3 regions of the Pseudarthrobacter sp. PH31-O2 genome follow, and region 1 is predicted to be linked to each of the others. Evidence: riboswitches for the same ligand, from Rfam matches in the RefSeq annotation. Region 1 holds a riboswitch; each other region holds the start of a gene.
What was found. Region 1 has a riboswitch for cyclic di-AMP ahead of QMG72_RS11345 (NlpC/P60 family protein). Riboswitches for the same ligand answer to the same signal wherever they lie in the genome.
Positions count from the first base shown of each region.

Region 2: another riboswitch for cyclic di-AMP. It lies ahead of QMG72_RS10205 (aggregation-promoting factor C-terminal-like domain-containing protein); the one in region 1 lies ahead of QMG72_RS11345 (NlpC/P60 family protein).
Region 3: another riboswitch for cyclic di-AMP. It lies ahead of QMG72_RS02365 (NlpC/P60 family protein); the one in region 1 lies ahead of QMG72_RS11345 (NlpC/P60 family protein).

Region 1 is NZ_JASIST010000006.1:179,126-185,807, forward strand. It holds gene QMG72_RS11325 (molybdopterin molybdotransferase MoeA) at 1-438, opposite strand, end outside; gene QMG72_RS11330 (DUF6457 domain-containing protein) at 435-722, opposite strand; gene mobA (molybdenum cofactor guanylyltransferase) at 744-1,403, opposite strand; gene QMG72_RS11340 (HNH endonuclease) at 1,475-1,975, opposite strand; gene QMG72_RS11345 (NlpC/P60 family protein) at 2,197-2,973, opposite strand; cyclic di-AMP (ydaO/yuaA leader) riboswitch at 3,231-3,389, opposite strand; gene QMG72_RS11350 (M23 family metallopeptidase) at 3,536-4,357, opposite strand; cyclic di-AMP (ydaO/yuaA leader) riboswitch at 4,362-4,575, opposite strand; gene QMG72_RS11355 (iron-dependent transcriptional repressor DtxR) at 4,715-5,413, opposite strand; gene serC (phosphoserine transaminase) at 5,679-6,682, shown strand, end outside.
Region 2 is NZ_JASIST010000005.1:226,999-233,680, reverse strand. It holds gene QMG72_RS10220 (winged helix-turn-helix domain-containing protein) at 1-143, opposite strand, end outside; gene QMG72_RS10215 (response regulator transcription factor) at 827-1,567, shown strand; gene QMG72_RS10210 (sensor histidine kinase) at 1,571-3,202, shown strand; cyclic di-AMP (ydaO/yuaA leader) riboswitch at 3,340-3,500, shown strand; gene QMG72_RS10205 (aggregation-promoting factor C-terminal-like domain-containing protein) at 3,499-4,233, shown strand; gene QMG72_RS10200 (HAD-IA family hydrolase) at 4,276-4,959, opposite strand; partial or broken gene QMG72_RS17770 (VOC family protein) at 5,014-5,290, opposite strand; gene upp (uracil phosphoribosyltransferase) at 5,384-6,019, opposite strand; gene QMG72_RS10190 (phosphatase PAP2 family protein) at 6,032-6,682, opposite strand, start outside.
Region 3 is NZ_JASIST010000001.1:522,371-529,052, forward strand. It holds gene QMG72_RS02340 (sulfite exporter TauE/SafE family protein) at 1-725, shown strand, start outside; gene QMG72_RS02345 (mycothiol transferase) at 869-1,381, shown strand; gene QMG72_RS02350 (universal stress protein) at 1,459-1,917, shown strand; gene QMG72_RS02355 (DNA alkylation repair protein) at 1,991-2,644, shown strand; gene QMG72_RS02360 (hypothetical protein) at 2,667-2,942, opposite strand; cyclic di-AMP (ydaO/yuaA leader) riboswitch at 3,146-3,313, shown strand; gene QMG72_RS02365 (NlpC/P60 family protein) at 3,318-4,052, shown strand; gene QMG72_RS02370 (dihydrofolate reductase family protein) at 4,110-4,697, opposite strand; gene QMG72_RS02375 (DUF5129 domain-containing protein) at 4,786-6,240, opposite strand; gene QMG72_RS02380 (DedA family protein) at 6,253-6,682, shown strand, end outside.

The DNA.
Region 1 (6,682 bases):
AGCCTTCGCCCCGGCCGGGATCAGCCCGCCGGTAACAATCGGGCTTGCTTGGTGCGGAGCCAGCCGCTGGCCTGGTTCGGCAAGGATCCACGGTCCGCTTCCATTGACGGACCAGCCATCCATGGCTGAGGACGCGTAATGCGGCATGTCCACGAGCGCTTCCACATCAGCGGCCAGGGTCCGCCCCAGAGCGGCACGGAGGGCCACGGGAGCGGCGGGGACGGGGGTTGCACAGGTGAAGGCGAGCTCCCGGGCTTCCTGCCAGGTGTGGGCCAAGTGCCGATGCGGCCTGGCTTCCGCCGCATCGGTCCTGACTGCTGGACGGTCCGCGGCCTCACCGGCCTCACCGGCGTCCACCCCGGCCAGGGGGCCGCTGAGCCCGGGCTCGGGCACTTCCCCCGCTCCAACTGCACTGCCCCTAAGGGGTGCAGTGGTCATGCGTCGGATGCTTCGTTGGCTGCGTAGTCCTTGGCGAGTTTGCGGGCCACGGCCATCGCAGCCTGCATCGAGACGGCATCCGTGGCCTGGCCGGAACCGGAGGCCAGGCCCGCGGCAAAGCCGGCGATGAAGGTCGTTAGGGGGGCCGCGGGGCGCACCACTGAGTGCGCCGCGACCCCTGCCAGGGACAGGACCTCGTTGATGTCAATTTCGACGCCGTCCAGTTCCAGGGCCTGGAGCAGGGCGCGGCACCACTCTTCCAGAGTTTCATCCTGGCTTTTCACCGTTTGCCTCCAAGTTTGAGTTCAGCCGGGGAGCCCCGGGCCGGATGCCGGGTTGTCGGCTGTCGCGGGTATGGCACCGGCCGGTTCGCTTACCCCTAACGCGGCGGCATCGCCCCACGTGTCCACATCATCGGTAGACCCCTGGGGGACGTTGACTTCCCGCACCTCCAGCCTAGCAAGAAGGGCGAACACGGACGCGTTTTCGAGCGCGCCGCGCTGCGAAGCCTCCGCGGCGCAACGTAAAAGCACAGTTGTGCCATATAGACCGACAAGCGGCTGCCGCCGACCCTCCGCCGAGACGGCCATCAGGCCATCACCAGGCGGTGCTTCCGCCGCTGCGTCCAGCAGCGCCTGGACGGCGGCACCTGCCCCGGGCATGTCAACGGCCAGGACAAGGGTGTACGGGGCCCGGGGCCGGGCGCCGCGGCTGCGTTCCAGCGCAGCCAGGCCTTCGGCGACGGCGGCGGCCGGTCCGGCAAAGGGCGGGTCCTCGCGGCAGCGCACCACACCTCGGGGCAGCGGTCCCGGGTCGGGCCCCACGACGGCTACAGCCACCGCGCCCCGCGCAGAACGCAGGGCACCCTCCAGGAGGGTGGCGCCGTCGTGGATCAGTCCGGACTTGGGGACACCTCCGAGCCGGGAGGACCGGCCCCCGGCGAGAATAACAGCATCGAATTCCACCGGCCCAGCCTAGCGCCCTCCAGGCCCGCCACCGAAGCCCACGACCGGGTCCGAGCCAACGCCGGCCGGATTCAGGCAGCGGATTCCGGCAGCAGGAAAGGGTCCCAGGCCGGTGTTGGTTTCTCCAGCTCTTTGATTTGCCAGATGGTGCCCCTCGGTGGTGCCGGGCTGAACCCGAGCTTCCAACCCATCTCCGCCGGGGTGTGGTCCCCTTTGGCGTTGTTGCACCGCAGGCAGGCAGCAACCAGGTTCTCCCAGGAATCCGCGCCGCCCCTTGATTTGGGCTGGACATGGTCGATGGTGTGCGCGGCTTTGCCGCAATAGGCGCACCGGTGTCCGTCCCGGCGGAGCACACCGCGGCGGCTCACCGCCGTAGTGGTGTTGTACCGGGGCCTGATATAGCGGTGCAGCAGTATCACTGACGGCCGGCCCAGCACATCCTGCGGCCCAACCACAGGTTCGCCGCCTTCCGCCACTACGCTGGCTTTCCCGGTCAGCACAAGGACAAGCGCCCGGCGGAAGGTCACCACCGCCAGCGGCTCATATCCAGCATTAAGAACGAGAGTGCGCATCCGCATACCTCTTCACGGCCGCACCCGCCAGGGGCACGAGGGCCGGCTGCCCTGTGCATGGTCGGGCTATGGATCGACAAAACAAGAGTAAACACGGACATGGCAATTCGCCGAATCTTTTTTGCTCTCCCCTGCCCGTGTCGGCCGAAGTTCACGGATCGGCAACACAAAGGACCCCCGCCGTTTGGCGGGGGTCCTTAGGTGTTGCTAAAGCTGCTGTCTTAGCCGCCGACGCGGATGAAGACCGGGCCGGAGCCGACGTTGACCGTCTGCAGGGAGGTGGTTCCACCGTTCCAGCCGCCGTGAACGGCCATGCCGTTGCCGACGTAGACGGCGATGTGGGCCATGCCGGCGCCACCGTTCTGGTAGTAGGCAAGATCGCCCGGCTGTGCCTCGGCGGCGCTCACCGTGCGGCCGAGGGACAGGTAACCTGCCGGCCAGCCGTGGTAATTGATGCCTGCGGCAGCGAGCGCGTTCGTGGCCAGTGCGGTGCAGTCCTGGCTAACACCGAGCTGGGCATAAGCGGCAGCGGCAATCGTTGCGCCCATGCCGCTGGCGACGGCCGGCGCCTTGGAAACGGCTGCTACCGCGGTGCCGGTGGCGGCAGTTGCGGCGGCAGCTACCTGGGTACCGGCCGCTTTGGCAGCAGGCGCTTCCTGGACCTTCACAACGGGCTTCGGGGCCTCAACAACCGGAGCCGGGGTGGTGGTGACGGCCGGCTTCTCGAAGGAGATCGCGATAGTGGAAGCAGCCGAGATGGCAGCCGGGGTGCTCGACTGGACGTCGAGTGTGGAAGCGGAGGCGGATTCGCGCTGAACGTTGGCCTCAGCAGCATTGGCTGCGATACCGCTGGTCAGGACGAGGCCGGAAGCAGCAGCGATAACTGCGGCCTGGCGACCCATGCCGCCGGCGTTGCCGCCGACAGCCTTGGCAATGACGGCCAGCGAGTTGGTCTTGGTGACCTCGGCGCGATGCCGTGCGTTTGCACGAGTAGTCATTAAGTTCTCTCTTTCGTGTTCCTGGTCCGCGCTTTTAGGCGCGGGCTGAGGACGCTCCGGCATCTTGGGGGTACGCCGGATCGCCCCGAAAATGGGTTACTTAGCGAAGGGTGTACTGCGAAGACGCGCCAAAAGCGGCAACCGTGTGGCCTGCGGTCCGGGCACCGGCAAGGCCGGCGCGTTCATTGGATTCCAGCGGGCTCGAAAGAGCAGCGCAAGCGCGGTGAAGCGCGGAATTTTGGCGTGTATGCACGAAAGTAGCCTCTCCCAATGCCTGCGAGGTGAGCTGTCGGATTCGGATGGGAGTCACCCGGCCGCGCTGCTTCCTGGGAAGCTTTGCGACTTAACCCCAAGGCCTTCTTGCGAAGACCAAAATTGGTTCCCCCGCCCCTGCCAGACGATGTCATGCGAACGGACCTTGAGCGGTGGCAGAGCTAGGCAATCCACTCAAGAGCGCCAACTTCGAAAAAGTTGGCGTGGTTCAAACTTTACAGCAGTTGGACCCTAATGTCACATTCGGATCACGGCGTGTCCTCAGAATGCGAGAGTGTCCCCTCTATTTTCAGAGCCAACCGGTCGGGTCGACGACTTCGCCGTTGACCATAACCTCGAAGTGGAGGTGGCAGCCGGTGGAGGCGCCGGTGGTGCCGCTAAGAGCCACAACATCCCCGCGGGAGACCTGCTGCCCCACCTTCACGCTGGCGGAGGACAGATGGTTGTAGGTGGTCTCCAGGCCGTTGCCGTGGTCGATCACCACGCGGTTACCACCGCCGTAGGGGTGCCAGCCGGTGAATGTCACGGTGCCGCTCGCGGCAGCGTGGACGACGGTGCCGCACTGCGCCGAGTAGTCCTGCCCGCGGTGGAACTCGCCCGAGCCTCCGGTGATGGGGCTGACGCGGTAGCCAAACGGCGACGCCGTGACCATCTGGTCCAGCGGCGCCCCAAGGCTGCCTGCGGAGGCCGCCCGGGTGATCGAGCCAGCGGACTGTGCACTGAGCAACTGCTTGAGCTTTCCGTCCGGATCGCCCTTGGTGGTTACTGCCGTGCGGCTGAAGTCGATCTTGGCCGCTGCTGCTGTCACATCGGGCTGCACGGCTGCCGGGCTGGCTGCCGCGCCGGAGCCGGCGTCTGTGGCCAGAACAGGGCCAGTTGCGGGAACTGTGACGGTGAGGGCCAAGCCCGCAGCGGCCAGTGCAAGACCCGCCTTTTGGCCTACACCGCTGGCGGCGGCAAAATCTGTTACCTGGCGGAAGGGGCTGCGGCGGTCCCTGCGCGCGTCACGGTGCGCGTCACGCGGACGCTCTGCCGTCATGGCAGCGGCGGGACGCGGCTCCGAGGCAGGGCCGGTCGCACGGCGGCGGCCCTTGGCGGTCTGGGTGGTCAACAACGGTTCCTCTCTGGAGAGCCTGCGGAGTTAGCTGTCGGATTCGGGTCAGAGAGATCAACGACCCGGTCCGCCGTGGCAAGCAATCACGCGCAGGGGCATCCGATGGATTCCGTGTTTGTGGGTACTTGCCGCTGACGGTCTTCACCCCAAGGCCGCTAAACAGCCAAAAGTGGTTCCCCCGCCCCTGCCAGGAGATGATTCTGCGACTGTTCCGCTGGCAGGGCTCGGCTTCGGATCAGATAACGCTTTGATATCGGTACTAGTCTCCAACTATAGGCGATTAAGCCGTCCAGTGATAAATCCGTTATCAGCTTGTGGACAACTCGCGGACGGCCCCGGGTTGTCGCGGCAACATCAGGAAGCGATGGTTACAAAGACGTGGGCAGCGACCTCAGGCGGTAATTCAAGGGCACCTTCGATGTCAGGAACGCGCACTGAAATGTACTCCCCCACGCGCTCCAGGGATACCAGGGCGCCGGGGCGGATGCCGCCCTCATCGAGCTGGACCAACAGCTCCGGCTCTACCTGGATGGGCTCGGCCAGCCGGTTGACCCTGACACTGGAATCAGGCCCATAGCCGGCCATGGCTTCGAGCAGATTCACGACACTGTCAGGGTTGGGGTCGGCGGGCAGGCCGCCCAGTTCCGCCAGACCCGGGATCGGATTGCCATAGGGCGAGACGGTGGGATGGTTGAGAAGTTCGAAGATCCGCCGCTCCACCCGTTCGCTCATCACATGCTCCCAGCGGCACGCCTCCTCATGGACATAGGCCCAGTCGAGTCCGATGACGTCGGCCAGCAGCCGCTCGGCAAGCCGGTGCTTGCGCATGACTTCGATGGCTCGCTTGCGGCCAACGCCGGTCAGTTCAAGGTGGCGGTCTCCGGATACAACCACAAGCCCGTCGCGTTCCATCCGGCCTACGGTCTGGGAAACAGTGGGGCCGGAGTGGCGCAGCCGTTCGGCGATGCGGGCGCGAAGGGCGACGATGTTCTCTTCTTCAAGTTCCAGAATGGTCCGAAGATACATCTCGGTTGTATCGATCAGATCCGTCATTCAGCTCAGCTCCTCGAGCGCCGTCCTTGCGTGATTTCCACCGTACCGTGCGCTGCCGGCGACCTGGCGGGTTCCGCCGTACGTTCGCAGGCCAGCTTAGCCTAATTTGAGTTACTCCGGATAATCTCAATGACCGGACTGTGACGGTCCCTTTTGCCTCCCCCGCGGGACAGTCAGGCAGAATGAAACAACAGGCTCCGCCGCAGCCACCCTGCCGGGCCGTCACCCGAGCCACCCGTAGTACCAGCCGAAAATTGGAGCCACTGTGAGCGACACCAGCATCACGATTCCCGCAAACCTCCTTCCAAAGGACGGCCGTTTCGGCGCCGGGCCGTCCAAGGTCCGCCCGGAACAGATGGCAGCACTCGCCGCGGCGACAAAGCTGCTGGGCACGTCGCACCGCCAGGCGCCGGTCAAGAACCTGGTCGGGTCGGTCCGGAACGGGCTCAGCGCGTTCTTCCGCGCCCCTGAGGGCTATGAGGTCATCCTGGGCGTCGGCGGATCAACCGCGTTCTGGGATATTGCCAGCTTCGGCCTGGTGGAGAACAAGGCACAGCACTTGTCCTTTGGCGAGTTTGGCTCCAAGTTCGCTGCCGCCACCAACAAGGCACCGTTCCTGGCCGATTCCGCCATCATCAAGTCCGAGCCGGGCACCCGTCCGCAAGCCCGGGCCGAAGCCGGCGTCGACGTTTACGCGTGGCCGCAGAATGAGACGTCCACCGGCGTCGCGGCTCCGGTGCGGCGCGTCGAAGGCGCCGATGAGGGTTCGCTCGTCCTGGTGGACGCAACGTCAGCTGCCGGCGGACTGGACGTCGACGTCGCGGAAGCGGATGTGTACTACTTCGCTCCGCAGAAGAACTTTGCTTCCGACGGCGGGCTTTGGCTTGGTTTGTTCTCCCCGGCCGCGCTGGAGCGCGCGGCCCGGATCAAGGCCGGCGGCCGCTGGATCCCGGACTTCCTGGACCTCCAAACCGCGATTGAGAACTCCAGGCTGAACCAGACCTACAACACGCCGGCGCTGGCAACCCTCGTTACCCTCGACGCCCAGGTGCAGTGGCTCAATACGAACGGCGGGCTGGACTTCGCCTCGGCACGGACCGCGGACTCAGCGGGACGGATCTACCGCTGGGCCGAGGCCTCGGCGTTCGCCACCCCGTTTGTGGCAAGGCCAGAGGACCGCTCCAACGTCATTGCGACGATCGACTTCGACGACTCGGTCGATGCAGCCGCGATCGCCGGTGCGCTGCGCGCCAACGGCATTGTGGACAC
Region 2 (6,682 bases), on a different contig from region 1:
AAACCCGGAGTGGGGAAGCTGTTTCCGGAGCCGGCGGGCGCGAAGGATGCCCTGTCGCCGAAGCCTTGGCGAATACCGGAGGTCTGGCCGGCTTTGCCGGCGTTACGGACGGAGATGTGGACGTATCCGGATGCAACTGACATGGATTGCTTACCTCAATGTGAATGGCCGTCATCGCGGCTCGAATGCTACTTTTCCCCGCAATGAATACTGGGGAGGGGCGCCCGACACTGGGCTGGGGCGAATGCCTAGAAACCTTTGGGGTGTAAAGGTTAGGCGTGCATTCGACAACAGCGCTTCCCTGCGTCAGCGGGTGCGCTGATCCAGGAAACTGCGGCTGCAGGTGCTGTTGAGTTCTTGTTCACAATTGAAGTGTGCAACGTAACAATGAAAACTTGCAAGTAACAAAGGCTCCTGGATTCCACATTCTGAGACGAATATTCACAATGTGGTGCGGATCACGCTTCGGCCAAGAGGGCGAGTCGAGCAACAGATTTTACGATCAGCAAGCAAATGCCGCCTTTTGCGAATCCTATTCGGCAAATCGAGACAACGAGCATGCATAATTCTTTGCTGGCGAGTTGAGTGACTACTGGGCCGCCACTCCACGCGGGGCTGCCGTCCCACCTGGTGGTCATCCTGCTGCCGGGAAGCGCCCGGACCCGGGATCACGCAGCTTGGCGACCGCCCAGCGGCTTATCTTGGCGACCGCATCAGCAGGACGCTGCCGTGGGCAGTCTCCTCTCCAGCTCGCTAGGGTGGGATTCACAGGTGCCGCACAGGATCACCAAAGGCGTAGCTAACCGGCAGATCGGAGAGTTGTCCCATGGCCACCTCGCACTCCATGACCAACAACCTCCCGCAGCTGAGCCATCCGGACGGCTCCCCCATCCGCGCCCTGGTAGTGGACGATGAACCGAGCCTCTCCGAGCTGATGAGCATGGGCCTGCGAATGGCGGGCTGGTCGGTGGCTGTCGCCGCCGACGGACCGGAGGCCATGAAGCTCGCCCGGGAATTCCGGCCCGACGTCCTGGTGCTCGACGTGATGCTGCCCGGGTTCGACGGCGTCGAGCTCCTCGGCAGGATCCGGGCCTTCGCGCCGGAGGTACCGGCATTGTTCCTGACGGCAAAGGACGACGTCCAGGACCGCATCACCGGGCTGGCTGCCGGCGGCGACGACTACGTGACTAAGCCGTTCAGCATGGAGGAAGTGTTGCTCCGCCTGCACCGGCTGGTCCAGCGGTCCGGGGTGGCAGCAATGGATACGGCCGAACTCGTCGTCGGGGACCTTGTCTTGAACATCGACACACGGGAAGTGCGGCGCGCAGGTGACGAGCTCCACCTCACGGCCACCCAGTTCGAGCTGCTGCGCTACCTCATGGAGAACCCGAAACGGGTCGTCAGCAAAGCCCAAATCCTGGACCGTGTCTGGGACTACGACTTTGGCGGGCAGGCCAACATCGTGGAGCTCTACATCTCCTACCTCCGCAAGAAGGTCGACGCCGTCCACCCGCCGATGATCCACACGGTCCGCGGCGCCGGCTATGTCCTGAAGCCGGCGGACTGAATCGTGCCTGTCCGTTCCGGCAGGGCCGGCCCCGCCGGACCCGTGTGGCACACCCCTTCCAGCTGGCACCTGCGCACCCGGCTTGTTCTGGTTGCCATGGCCCTTCTGGTGGCGATCTGCGGTGCTGTCGGCCTAGTCAGTTACGCCTCGATGGATTCCTTCCTGACCAGGCAGCTCGACACACAACTCGAGCAAGCCGCGGACCGTGCCCGCGAGTTTGGCCGCACCGGCGGCCGCGCCGACCCCCTTGAGGCCCGGGGCCAGGGAATCGGGACCCTTAACGCCAGGATCGTGGCCGGCTCGGTACGCGGCGCCGGTTTCCTCGCCGAAGACGCCACCCGAAAGTCCCTGACCAGGGAGGACAACGCAGCTCTCCTGTCGCTCCCTGCGAGCAGCGAGCCGGTCAACCGGTCTCTTTCCGCCGGGGCCTATCGGCTGGTAGCTTTCACGGCCCCGGACGGCGGCGTGATCGTGACCGGGCTGCCGCTCGCCGAGAAATTGAACACGCTGGCCTCTTTGGTTTGGACTATGGTGCTTGTCTCTGCGGGCGGCCTTGTTGTCATTGGCCTCGCCGGCACGGCGTTGATTCGCCGCACCATGAAGCCGCTCGATCAGCTCTCCGAGGTGGCCACGAAAGTGTCCCGCCTTCCCCTCGACGCCGGAGAAGTCGGACTTGCCATGCGGGTGCCCGCATCCGCAGCACATCCCGGCACCGAGGTGGGCAGTGTTGGCCACGCCCTGAACCTGATGCTGGACAATGTGTCCAGCGCACTCGAAGCCCGGCAGAAGAGCGAAATGAAGGTCCGCCAGTTTGTCGCAGACGCCTCGCACGAGCTGCGCACACCCCTGACGGCGATCCGCGGGTACACCGATCTGATGCGGATGACCGAACACTTCACCCCAGACGGCGAGAAGTCCCTGGCCCGGGTGCAGAGCCAGTCCGAGCGGATGACCACCCTGGTGGAGGATCTGCTCCTGCTTGCCCGGCTGGACGAGGGCCGGCCGCTCCGCCTCAGCGACGTGGACCTCACCCAGCTGGCCATCGAGACGGTGAGCGACGAAAAAGTGATGGCACCGGACCGGGTATGGCACTTGGAGCTCCCGGCGGAGCCGGTGGTGGTCCGCGGCGACACGACCCAGCTCCACCAGGTTCTGGCCAACCTGCTCTCCAACGCACGCAAGCACACTGGAACCGGCACCACCGTGGTGACAGCTGTGCAGCGGGCTCCCGACGGCACCGCCGTGATGACCGTAACGGACAACGGCCCCGGGATCGCCCCGGAGTTCGTGGACCGGGTCTTTTCGAGGTTTACGCGCGCGGATGCGTCGCGCAGGAATCCTGCAACCGGTACAACGCCGGTGTCCGGCCGGCCTCGCCCGCTCGTGCCGCTGCGCGCACACCGGCTGCCGTCCGCACCGGGTGCGGACTCACCCCTCGCCGCCGCGGCTGCCGGCCCGGCCCGAACTGCCGCGTCGTCTGAGGGCACCAGCGGGCTGGGATTGTCAATTGTGCAGTCGATTGTGGAAGCCCATGGCGGCACTGTCAGCGTAACGTCGGTGCCGGGCCGGACCGAGTTCACCGTTCGGCTGCCGGACGCTCCGGCCGAGGACCGGACACCCCGCCGCTCCAGCTAATCCGCGAAGCAATCCGCCGCGCCGAACCCGCCGCTCCTGTTATCGAAATGTGACATTGGCGTTCCGGTCCTGTACCGTTTTTAGCGTGCGGTCATCACTCGGACCGCATATCCGGATGCACGCCAAACTCTGCCGCCTCCCGGATTCCGCTGGATTAGGCAGAGGCGGGGGACCCAGAGTTCCCGGGCATTTCTGCACATTGCGCCCTTGGGGTGAAGCCGTCACGTGAGATTCCGTGCGGCCGGGTGACCTCATCCGAACCCGACAGCTAACTCCGCAGGCGTTGAGAGGCGACCATGACTGAATTCACGGTACAAACACGCCCTGAGGGCGATGTAAAGAGGCGCTCCAAGCCGTCGCGACACCGCGCCGAGCCCGCCAAACCGGCGTCGGCCCTGTCCCGGTTCACCACCGGCCTGGGCTCCACCGGCCGCCGGGCGGCAGTTGTCGCAGCGGCGTGTGCAGTGCTCGTGGGAGCCGGCGCCGCCGGCCAGGCGTCGGAGACAGCCACCCGCAACGCCAGCAGCGCCAGCAGCGCCACAAAATCGGCAGTCAGCGCGGATCCGCTGCAGCACCTCGACTTTGAACGCGTCCTGGTGGCGAACCAGACCGTTAGCCCGCCGGCCGATGCCCCGGCCCCGGTCGCCGAGGTTAAGCCTGCCGAGTTACCGGCCCCCGCCGCCGCACCGGCGCCGGAGCCCGCGCCGGTTCCTGTTGCCGTTGACGATCCCGCCGGAGCGCAGGCTTATGCGGCCAGCCAACTGGGTGCCCACGGCTGGGACGCCGGCCAGATGCAGTGCCTGGTCAAACTCTGGACCAAGGAGTCTGACTGGAAGACTACTGCCACCAACCCGAGCAGCGGCGCCTACGGCGTGGTTCAGTCCCTCCCGGCCGAGAAGATGGCCAGCGCAGGCGCCGACTACCTCACGAATTACCGGACGCAGATCAACTGGGGACTGAACTACGTCCAGGAACGCTACGGCTCACCGTGCGGGGCGCTGAACTTCCACTACGCGAACAACTGGTACTGAGCTGCGGCGGAGGCACCGGCCCTTCGAAACGGGGCCACGGTTTCACAGCCGGAAAGAGATGATGCTGCGGCCGGCGTCGTCGACCCCGACCTCGCACAAGACGGCTGAGTAATCGGCGATGCGCAGAACGCCGTCGGGCAGTTCGCCGGGGTTCGGGCCTACCGCCACCGTCCGCATCCCGGCAGCCAGGCCGGCGGCGATGCCGGCCGGCGCGTCCTCGAAAACCACGGCGTCCGCCGGGTCCACTCCGAGCAGTTCGGCCGCGCGCAGGTAGCCTTCCGGGTGTGGCTTACCGCGGCCGACGAGATCTGCTGTCACGGCGGTGGCGGGCAAGGCAAGACCGGCGGCGGCCATCCGAATGTCTGCCAGCAGCCGGTCCGCCGATGTCACCAGGGCGACGGCGTCCGCCGGCAGCAGGCGCAGCAACCCGGCAGCGCCCGGCAATGCCACGATGCCGGCAGTCCTGGCGCGTTCCATGGCACCCAGTTCCGCGGTGAGGGCCGCGACGTCGGCTCCCGCCGGCGCGAAGCGCCGCACCGTGTCCGCTGCCTGAACGCCATGGGAGGTGCGCAGGATCTCGGCAAGGTCCAGACCATAGCGGGCAGCAAACTCCCCCCAGACCTGTTCCACCGCTGCGGTGGAATCAACGAGAGTCCCGTCCATGTCAAAAAGCACCGCCCGGACGGTGAAGGCGGTCGGAAGCGCGGTGCCGGTAACTGAAGTCATCGTCCCATCTTGCCGCGTACCAACCGGATGTTCCGGATCCCTTGGCTGTCCGGAGCCGGTTGACCGTGCCGTGAGCTGTTGCACCGCCCACTTGTTGCCGTCGGGATCGGCAAAGTAGAGGAAATGTCCCCAGTCCTGGACATCGACGCCGCTGCCGTCCACGCCGTTGTCCTTGAGCTGCTTGTGGGCGGCCTGAATGTCGCTGACCACGAGTTGCAGGGTCGGTGCCGTACCCGGCGGTGCATCGCTGGGGCCCTCACCGAACGCGATCGAGCAGCCCGAGCCCGGCATCGGATACGGGAATTAAAATGAGTTCGAGTTTCCAGTCCATGGGCTCAGGCCAGTCCCGTGTTGAGTTTCCCGGCAGGCCGGGCCCCCACTGGTGGGAAGGTCCGCCGCGCCGGTGTTGCTGCCGGGCGCTGGCTCAGCCGGCCACACCGTAGAGACGGTCGCCGGCGTCGCCCAGACCCGGGACGATATAGGACTTCTCGTTGAGCTTCTCGTCGATCGAAGCAAGCACGATCGTGACGTTGGCGTCAGCCAGCTCTTCTTCCAGCTTCGCCAGGCCTTCCGGCGCGGCCAGCAGGCAGATGCAGGTGACATCGGAGGCGCCGCGTTTGAAGAGGAACTTGATGGCCTCGCGCAACGTCCCGCCGGTGGCAAGCATGGGGTCCAGGACGAAGATCTGCCGGTCCGTGAGGTCCTCGGGGAGGCGCTCGGCGTACGTGATGATGTCCAGGGTTTCTTCGTCGCGGGCCATGCCCAGGAAACCGACCTCAGCGGTGGGGACCAGCTTGGTCATGCCCTCGAGCATGCCGAGGCCGGCTCGCAGGATGGGGACAACCAACGGAGTCGGTTTGGTGAAGGCGGTGCCAACTGTGGTGCTGACCGGCGTCTCGATGGTCACCGGTTGGGTGCGGACATCGCGGGTGGCCTCATACGCCAGGAGCGTGACGAGCTCCTCGGTGAGCTGGCGGAAGACCGGGGACGGGGTGTTTTTGTCCCGCAGAACGGTGAGTTTATGGGCGACCAGCGGGTGGTCCACAACGAAAGTGCGCATGGGTCAAAACTATCACCCGGCGGATGGGGTCCTGCCCGTGGGACCGGGGGCGCCGGCGTCGCGCTCCTCACCCGCAGTGCTGCCGCCGGTGGCGTCGGCGTTAAGGTGGACCTCGTTGTCAAACGTCGGGGCTGGACCGGCCTGTTCGCGGTGCCGCAGGACGTGGAAGAGCCGGTGGGCCAGGATCACTATCCCGACCCATGCCAGGCCCAGAATCCAGCCGAAGATTACATCGGTCATCCAGTGGTGGCCCAGATAGACCCGGCTCATTCCCATCGCGAAGATGAAGACCGCGCCGGCCGCTATCAGGCCCACCCGGGCGATGGTGCGTGTGATCTGCAGGCATGCGAGGTACACCACCAGGCCGATCACCACAGTGGTATTGAGCGTGTGGCCGCTGGGGAACGACGGCGATGACTCATAAGGCGGCACGGCGTCGGTGTGGTCCGGGCGGGTCCGGCCGATCAGTTTCTTGCCGATGGCGGTTGCCGTCACAGAGACCGCGGCGGCGCCTCCGATCAGGATCAGCGGCCGCCAGGTCCGGCTGGCCCAGATGAGCGCCGCCGTAAGCAGGCTGGCCAGGATGGGCATCCCGATCCCGCCGCCGATATTGGTGAATCCCGTGACGAACGAGTCGAGGGCGGGACTGCGCAACTGTTCCAT
Region 3 (6,682 bases), on a different contig from region 1:
GCCTGCTGGGCCTGGTTGGCGGCGGCGGGTCCATCCTGGCCGTCCCCGCCCTCGTCTACGGGGTGGGGCTGCCGCTGAGTGCGGCAATCCCGACGTCGCTGGTTGTGGTCGGAGCATCCTCCGCCGTCGCGGTGTTGCCCCGGCTGCGGGGCGGTGTGAACTGGCGGCTGGCTCTTATCATCGGCGCAGCCGGCACGGCTACCGCGTATCTTGGTGCTTTCGTGAACCGGCTCCTCGACCCGAAGGTTTTGCTGCTCGCCTTCGCCGCCATTATGGTCCTCGCCGGGATCCGGATGATGCTTCCGTCCAAGGCGTCCGGCGGTTCCTGCGCCTTGCCCGGCGGAGGCGTCAACTGGCGCAGCTGCCTGCCCAAGGCAATCGCCACCGGTGCCGTCGTGGGGTTCCTGACCGGTCTCCTCGGCGTGGGGGGCGGCTTCCTGATCGTCCCCGCCCTGACCCTTGTCCTGGGCCTGCCGATGGCTGTGACCGTTGGCACCTCACTGGTGATCATCGTGATCAACTCGGTGGCCGGCTTTGCTGCACACCTCGGGGACCTGCAGATCGACTGGGCTGTGACGTCCGCCTTCGCCGGCGCGGCCATGGTCACGTCCCTTCTTGCCGGCAGGCTCGGGACCAGGATCCCGGACAAAGTCCTGAAGCGCAGTTTCGGCGTCCTGGTTCTGCTGGTCGCAAGCTACGTGACGGTGCAGGCGCTGCTCTCCTGAATACGTTCGCACGGCGGCGGTGTGCTGAAGGCGGGACGCGGGATCGAAGATCAAGCTGGACATAGGATCGATTCGGCCCTATCCGGGGGAGTGGTCTCCGTGCAAGCATGGGGCGGAGCGACGCTACTCGATGAGGGGACTCGATGAAATCCAACGAACTGTTGCTGGACGCCTTCGGCCGGCTCCGTGAAACGGTGGCAGACACCCTTGACGGGAGTGACGGTACGGCCCTCCTCCGTCGGCCAGCGGGCACCGGAAACTCGATGGCTTGGCTGATCTGGCATCTCAGCCGGGTGGAGGACGCGCAACTCGCCGCTGCGGCAGGACTGGAACAGGTCTGGATTGCGGAGGGGTTTGCGGATCGTTTTGATCTGCCCCTGGCTGCCAAAGACACCGGATACCGCCATACTTCGGACCAGGTCGACGCGGTGAAAGCCTCCCCGGAGCTCCTGGCGGAATACTATGACGCGGTTCACCGGCAGACCGTGCAGTTCCTGGAATCCCTCGGCGACAAGGACTTCGACCGCATTGTCGATACCCGCTGGGACCCGCCCGTCACCCTTGGGGCGCGGCTGGTCAGCACCCTTGCCGATTGCCTCCAGCACGTGGGCCAGGCAGCTTTTGCGAAGGGGCTGAAACCCGCCGTCGACGTCTAGGCCGCTGGCACCGGTTTTCGCTCCCGCCACGACCGACTCGCCCACCTCGCCCACTGAATCTAGAGAATGGAAAAGACATGACCAGTACAGGCCCGTTTGTCATTGTGGTTGGTTTTGACGGCTCAGAGAATTCGGACAGTGCACTGAACTGGGCCGTGGATGAGGCAAAGCGCCGCAATGGCCGGATTCGCCTCATCACCGCCTGGAGCAAGCCCCCGCTCGCCTGGTACCCCGCACTGTTGGAAACGGCCGCCGGCGAAGTTGTGGCAGAGGACTCCCCCCGACGCGCAGCCGAGACGTTGCAGGCTGCTGCCCTGGAGACTGCTGAAAGCCAGGGCGTTGCAGCCAGTGGAGAGGTCGTTCACGGCGATTCGGCGGCGTCTGCATTGCTCGACGCCGCCAAGGCTGCCGACCTCGTTGTCGTGGGGGCGCGTGGTCACGGCGGATTCCCCGGGCTGCACCTGGGATCGGTGGCAACACAGATCATCAATCACGCGCCCTGCCCTGTGCTCGTTGTCCGGCCCAAGGAGTCCTGAGCAGCGGGGCCCGTTGGCTCGCCCCTTGCGGTCCGGATCATCAACAGCCCAGGGTCTGCGGGAGAATATCCCCATGAGCTATGCGGGTGATGCTATTGACGCGGCCCTCCAGCGCGAGTCCTCGTGGAGCCGAGCCGAGGACGCTGAGGCCAGGCACGGCAGCAATCACCGGTACTACGGTGCATCGGTCGGAGCCGTCCGCGGAGCCGTCCGTGACGCCCTCCGCCGCCATCCAGAACTGACGCATGATGACATCACCGCCCTGGGCTCCGAGCTGTGGGACGTGCCGGTCTTTGAACGCCGCCTCGCCGCCGTTGTGCTGCTGCAGTCAAAAGTGGGCGTGCTGACCAATACGGACCTGACCCGGATCGAGGGATTTGTGCGGAGTGCGCGGCTGGGCGCCTTGGTTGATCCGCTGGCCATCGACGTCGTTGGTCCCCTGATCGCCGGGCTCGACGTCGTCGGCAGGGTGCGCGCCGACAGTGTCCTGGACCGTTGGATTCGGGATCCCGACGGCTGGCTGCGCCGCGCGGCCCTGCTGTCCCCGCTGCGCGCACTCCGCACCGGCGCAGGGGACTGGCCCCGGTTCGTGCGTCACGCCCGATCGGCGCTGGCGTGCCCACCCCGAGCGGAGTCGGGGCAGGACGGCGAGAGTGCGGTCACCGACGTCGCGGTGGCCCTGATGCTCGCCGAGATGGAACGGCACCGGCCGGAGCTGGAGTTCTGACCCGGACGTCCCGGCCGGCAAGCTACCCTGAGTGGCCCGGTCGGCGCTCCACAACGGCGTAGGCCTTTTCGTCGAAGAACTCCCAATCCGTGATCACCATAAAGCCGAGGGTATCCACACGGTCATTCAGGACGCGGACATCGAAGCCGCCGTCGCGTGGCTCGGCGTCCCACGTCGAAACGTGGACTTCCCCGTTTTCCAGGACCAGCAGTTCGGTGTTGACACTGAAGTCCGCCAACGGCTGGTTACTGAGCTGGCAGATTGCCACAGCGGGCCGGGCGACGTGGGGAGTGGTCATTTTCGGGCCTCTGCTTCGGGGGACGGTGTTGGCAACATCCTATGCCTGTGACCGCGTGCGGGAAGGGCCAGCGGGCCCCCGCAGCCCGGTCCGCCGTTACCGCAACGTGACATGTTGTGATCATTCCGTTATCTTTGTTAGGTGCCTGTTGTCTCCGAGACGGGCTCTCCCCAGCCGATTGCCTAACTCTGCCGCGGCGCGGGGATAACTCGCAGCAACGTCCGGCAGAGACGGGGAAACCACTTTTGGCCCGCTGTTCTCCAGGGGTCTTGGGGTGAAGCCGCACGGCCCGACATGATCGGGTCCGCGTGCGGCCGGGTGCCTCCCATCCGAATCCGACAGCTCACCCCGCAGGCATTGGGAGAGGCTCAACTAATGACTTTCAGCAACACTCACGCGCCCAACCGCGACGATCTTCGCAGTACCCGCCGCACCATCGGCCGTCAGGCCGCAGTCTTCGCCGCCGCTTCCGGAATGGTCTTCAGCGGCGCGATGGCCGCCAATGCAGCGGACGTGCCAGCCCAGCGCGACTCCGCACCCGCGAGTTCCGTCGATGTCAAGGGCGTGGTCGCCGCCCCGGTTATGGCGGACTCCGCTGTACAGATCACCTTCGAACGCCCCGTCGTTGAGACTGCCCCGGCGCCCGTGGTCGAGGCACCCCAGCCCGTCGCGGCCCCCGCAGCACCGGCCCGTGCGGCCGCCCCTGCCGCCCCTGCCGCCGCGAAGGCTACTGTCAACGTCCAGGCTGCACCTGCGCCGGCAGCGGCTCCTGTTGCTGCCCCGGCTGCCGGCGGGGTCAATGCCACCCTTCTGGCCGTGGCGTACGGCCAGGTCGGCATCACGCAGGACTGCACCGCGATGGTCGAGAAGGCCCTGAACGCTGCCGGCATCCCGGTTGGTGACATTGGTCCGATGGGCTTTATGAACTACGGGAAGGTAGTCGGCGACCCCCAGCCCGGAGACATCATTGTCCAGTCCGGCCACGTTGCCATCTACGCCGGCAACGGCCAGGCCATCAGCGGCGGCATGAACGGTGTCAACGCCACCATGGCCCACCCGCTGTCCTGGCTGACCGCCACGGGGCCCGTAACGTTCGTCCGCGCCGGCTAGCACAACCGCAGGCACTGTACTGAAGGCCGGTCGATCGGTTGCCTTGGGGGCAGCGGATCACCGGCCTTCGGTCTGCCCGGAGGCAGGCTCCGGGGAATACCGCAGCAACACCACCCCGCTGCCGAAGGTACGGCTCTCCAGCAGCCGGAGCGCCGTGATGTCATCGGCCGCCTGAAACAAAGGCTTGCCCCGGCCAAGCAGGACCGGGTGCACATAGATCCGGTACTCATCGATCAGCCCCAGCCGCCTGAAGGCCGCCGCGAGCTCTGCACCGCCCAGCGCAAGGTCGCCATCCGAGTGTTCCCTGAGCCGCCTCACGTCCCCGGGAACGACCTCGCGCACCACCTGCGTATTCCAGCCGGCCTTCGACAGGGTCCTGGAGTAGACGACCTTGGGCATGTCCCGCCAGATCCCGGCGAACTCGATCTCCGGGGCCGTGCTGGACGGGTCCTGGTCGGCCGTGGGCCAGTACTCGGCCATCATCTGGTACGTCACGCGGCCGTCTAGAAACGCTCCCATGCCGCGGAGCTCTTCGTTAAAATGTTGGTGCAGTTCTTCATCGACCCGATGCCAGCTCAGGTCCTGCCCCGGCCCCTCGATGAATCCGTCCAGGGATACCTGAAACATCAGAATGACTTTGTGCATTGCATCACTCCTTCGCTGCCCGGCACCCCGGGAGTTCGAGCGTACGCCGCAGTTCGGCTCTCCGGTAGGGTCAATGCCGGCCGAACCGTTAGAAGCTGGATGAACTGCCGGACCCGGAGAAGCTTCCGCCGCTTGCGCCGTAGCCGGTGGTGCCGCCGCCGCCGCGGGCGCTTCCGACGCTGCTGACACCGGTGTTGAAACCGGAGTTGAAAGTGGGAACGGAGAAGAAGTAGTAGGCCGGGTATACGGTGCCCAGGATGCTGGGCTCGTAGGTACGCCCGTACTTGGCTTTGCTGCCGGCCTGGGCGCTTTCCATTTCCTTGCGCATCAGGTTGGCTTCCTTTTCGTTTTTGGCGTAGCCGGCGATGACGGTATCCGCGTGGTCCCTGAGCAGCTCGGAGAGCTGGGTGCGTGCGTCCCGCAGCCGGTCCAGGGCCGTCTCAGGGCTGATGGTTCCGTCCGCGAGTTCCGCCGTCCACCCTTCGATATCGCGGTGGCTTGTGTCCCGGAACGAACGCAGGGCCGCCGCGGTCGCCGTGTTGCCCCCGGCGTTGCGCTTGCTGAGCATCTGTTCAATTGCCGCGAGGTCGGCGCGGAACGGAGCGAGCTGCCGGTCCCAGGCAGGCGCCCACACGGAGCCACGATTGAGCAGGGCATTGGTGTCGGCGATAACGTCGTCGAGGGCATCCAATTCGGCGGCGGCGTCGGCGTAGCTGCGGATCAGTTTCAGGTTCGGCCGGCGGCTGAGGTCCCTCGCGGACAAGGAATGGACCTGGTTGGAGAGACCGGTGGCGGTGCGGTACTTCGCCATAAAGGTCCGGTGCTTTTCCAGCACTGTACTGCCGTAGCGGGACGCTTCCGGGATGGTGCCGGCGTTCAGTTCGGTGACCTGGAGGTCCATGCTGACGCTGGCGTAGCTCGCGTCGCCGCGAGCCTGTTCCTTGCGGCTGCTGAGCCGGGTCCGCCACCGCACGATCAGCCAGGTCGCGGCGCCGGCCACGGCGGCAGCCGCGGCACCCCAGGCCGCGACGAGGAAGGCTGTGGACCGGTACCAGGGCTGGTTGATCAGTTCGGCGCCGCGCTGGATGCCGGCGATGGTGCCGGTTGTCCACTGGGCATCGCGAAAGAGCTCCTTGGTAGCGTTCTGGATGTCCTCGCGCTGATCCAGCGAGACCTTCCGGTCCTCGCCCATGTACGTGCCAACATGCCGGCCCGCCGGGTCCAGGGCGAAGATATAGAGCCCGTTCGCCCATTTTTGCCCGTCCTCGCTGATCCATTCCGGATGTTCGGACCGGGCGAAGCGCAGGACTTCCTCGTTGAGGTTATCCGACGCCGCACCACTGTAGGTGTAGACGGCCACCTTGGTGGGCTGATAGAAATCAATCTGCCGGACTGCAGGCAGGAGGGTTTTTTGGTCAAGTACCCCCGCCTTGTCCTCCACAACGATGTCGGAAGCGGTAACGGCCTGTGCCGCCGGTCCGGTCCCCGCCAGCCCGATCAACACGAGAGCGAGGACAGCACGTATTTTCCGAACGATTCCCATTTCCCGAGCGTAGTGCCTGCTGTCGATGGCGTCGACGGGGTGGGTGGCCTGGCCGGTCTAGCCGCGCGCGCAGTTGACGCCCTTGGTGAATGGGGTGTGGGACTCTTTACCCTGGCGGAGACGGTCTTCCCGCCCATTCCCAGCGAGGTCATCCTTCCGCTGGCGGGGTTCCTCACGCGGCAGGGGAGCATGAACATGGCTCTCGTGCTGGGCACCAGTACCCTGGGTGCCTACCTTGGCTCCTTGCTGCTGTATTGGCTGGGGGCGCGGCTGGGGCTGGAGCGGTCCATCCGGTGGTTGTCGAGGGTCCCGCTAATGGACCGGGAAGACTGTGAAAAAGCCGCAGACTGGTTCAGCCGTCATGGAAAGTCCGCGGTCTTCTTCGGCAGGCTGCTGCCGGGCGTTCGAAGCCTGATCTCGTTGCCTGCCGGCGCCGGGCGGA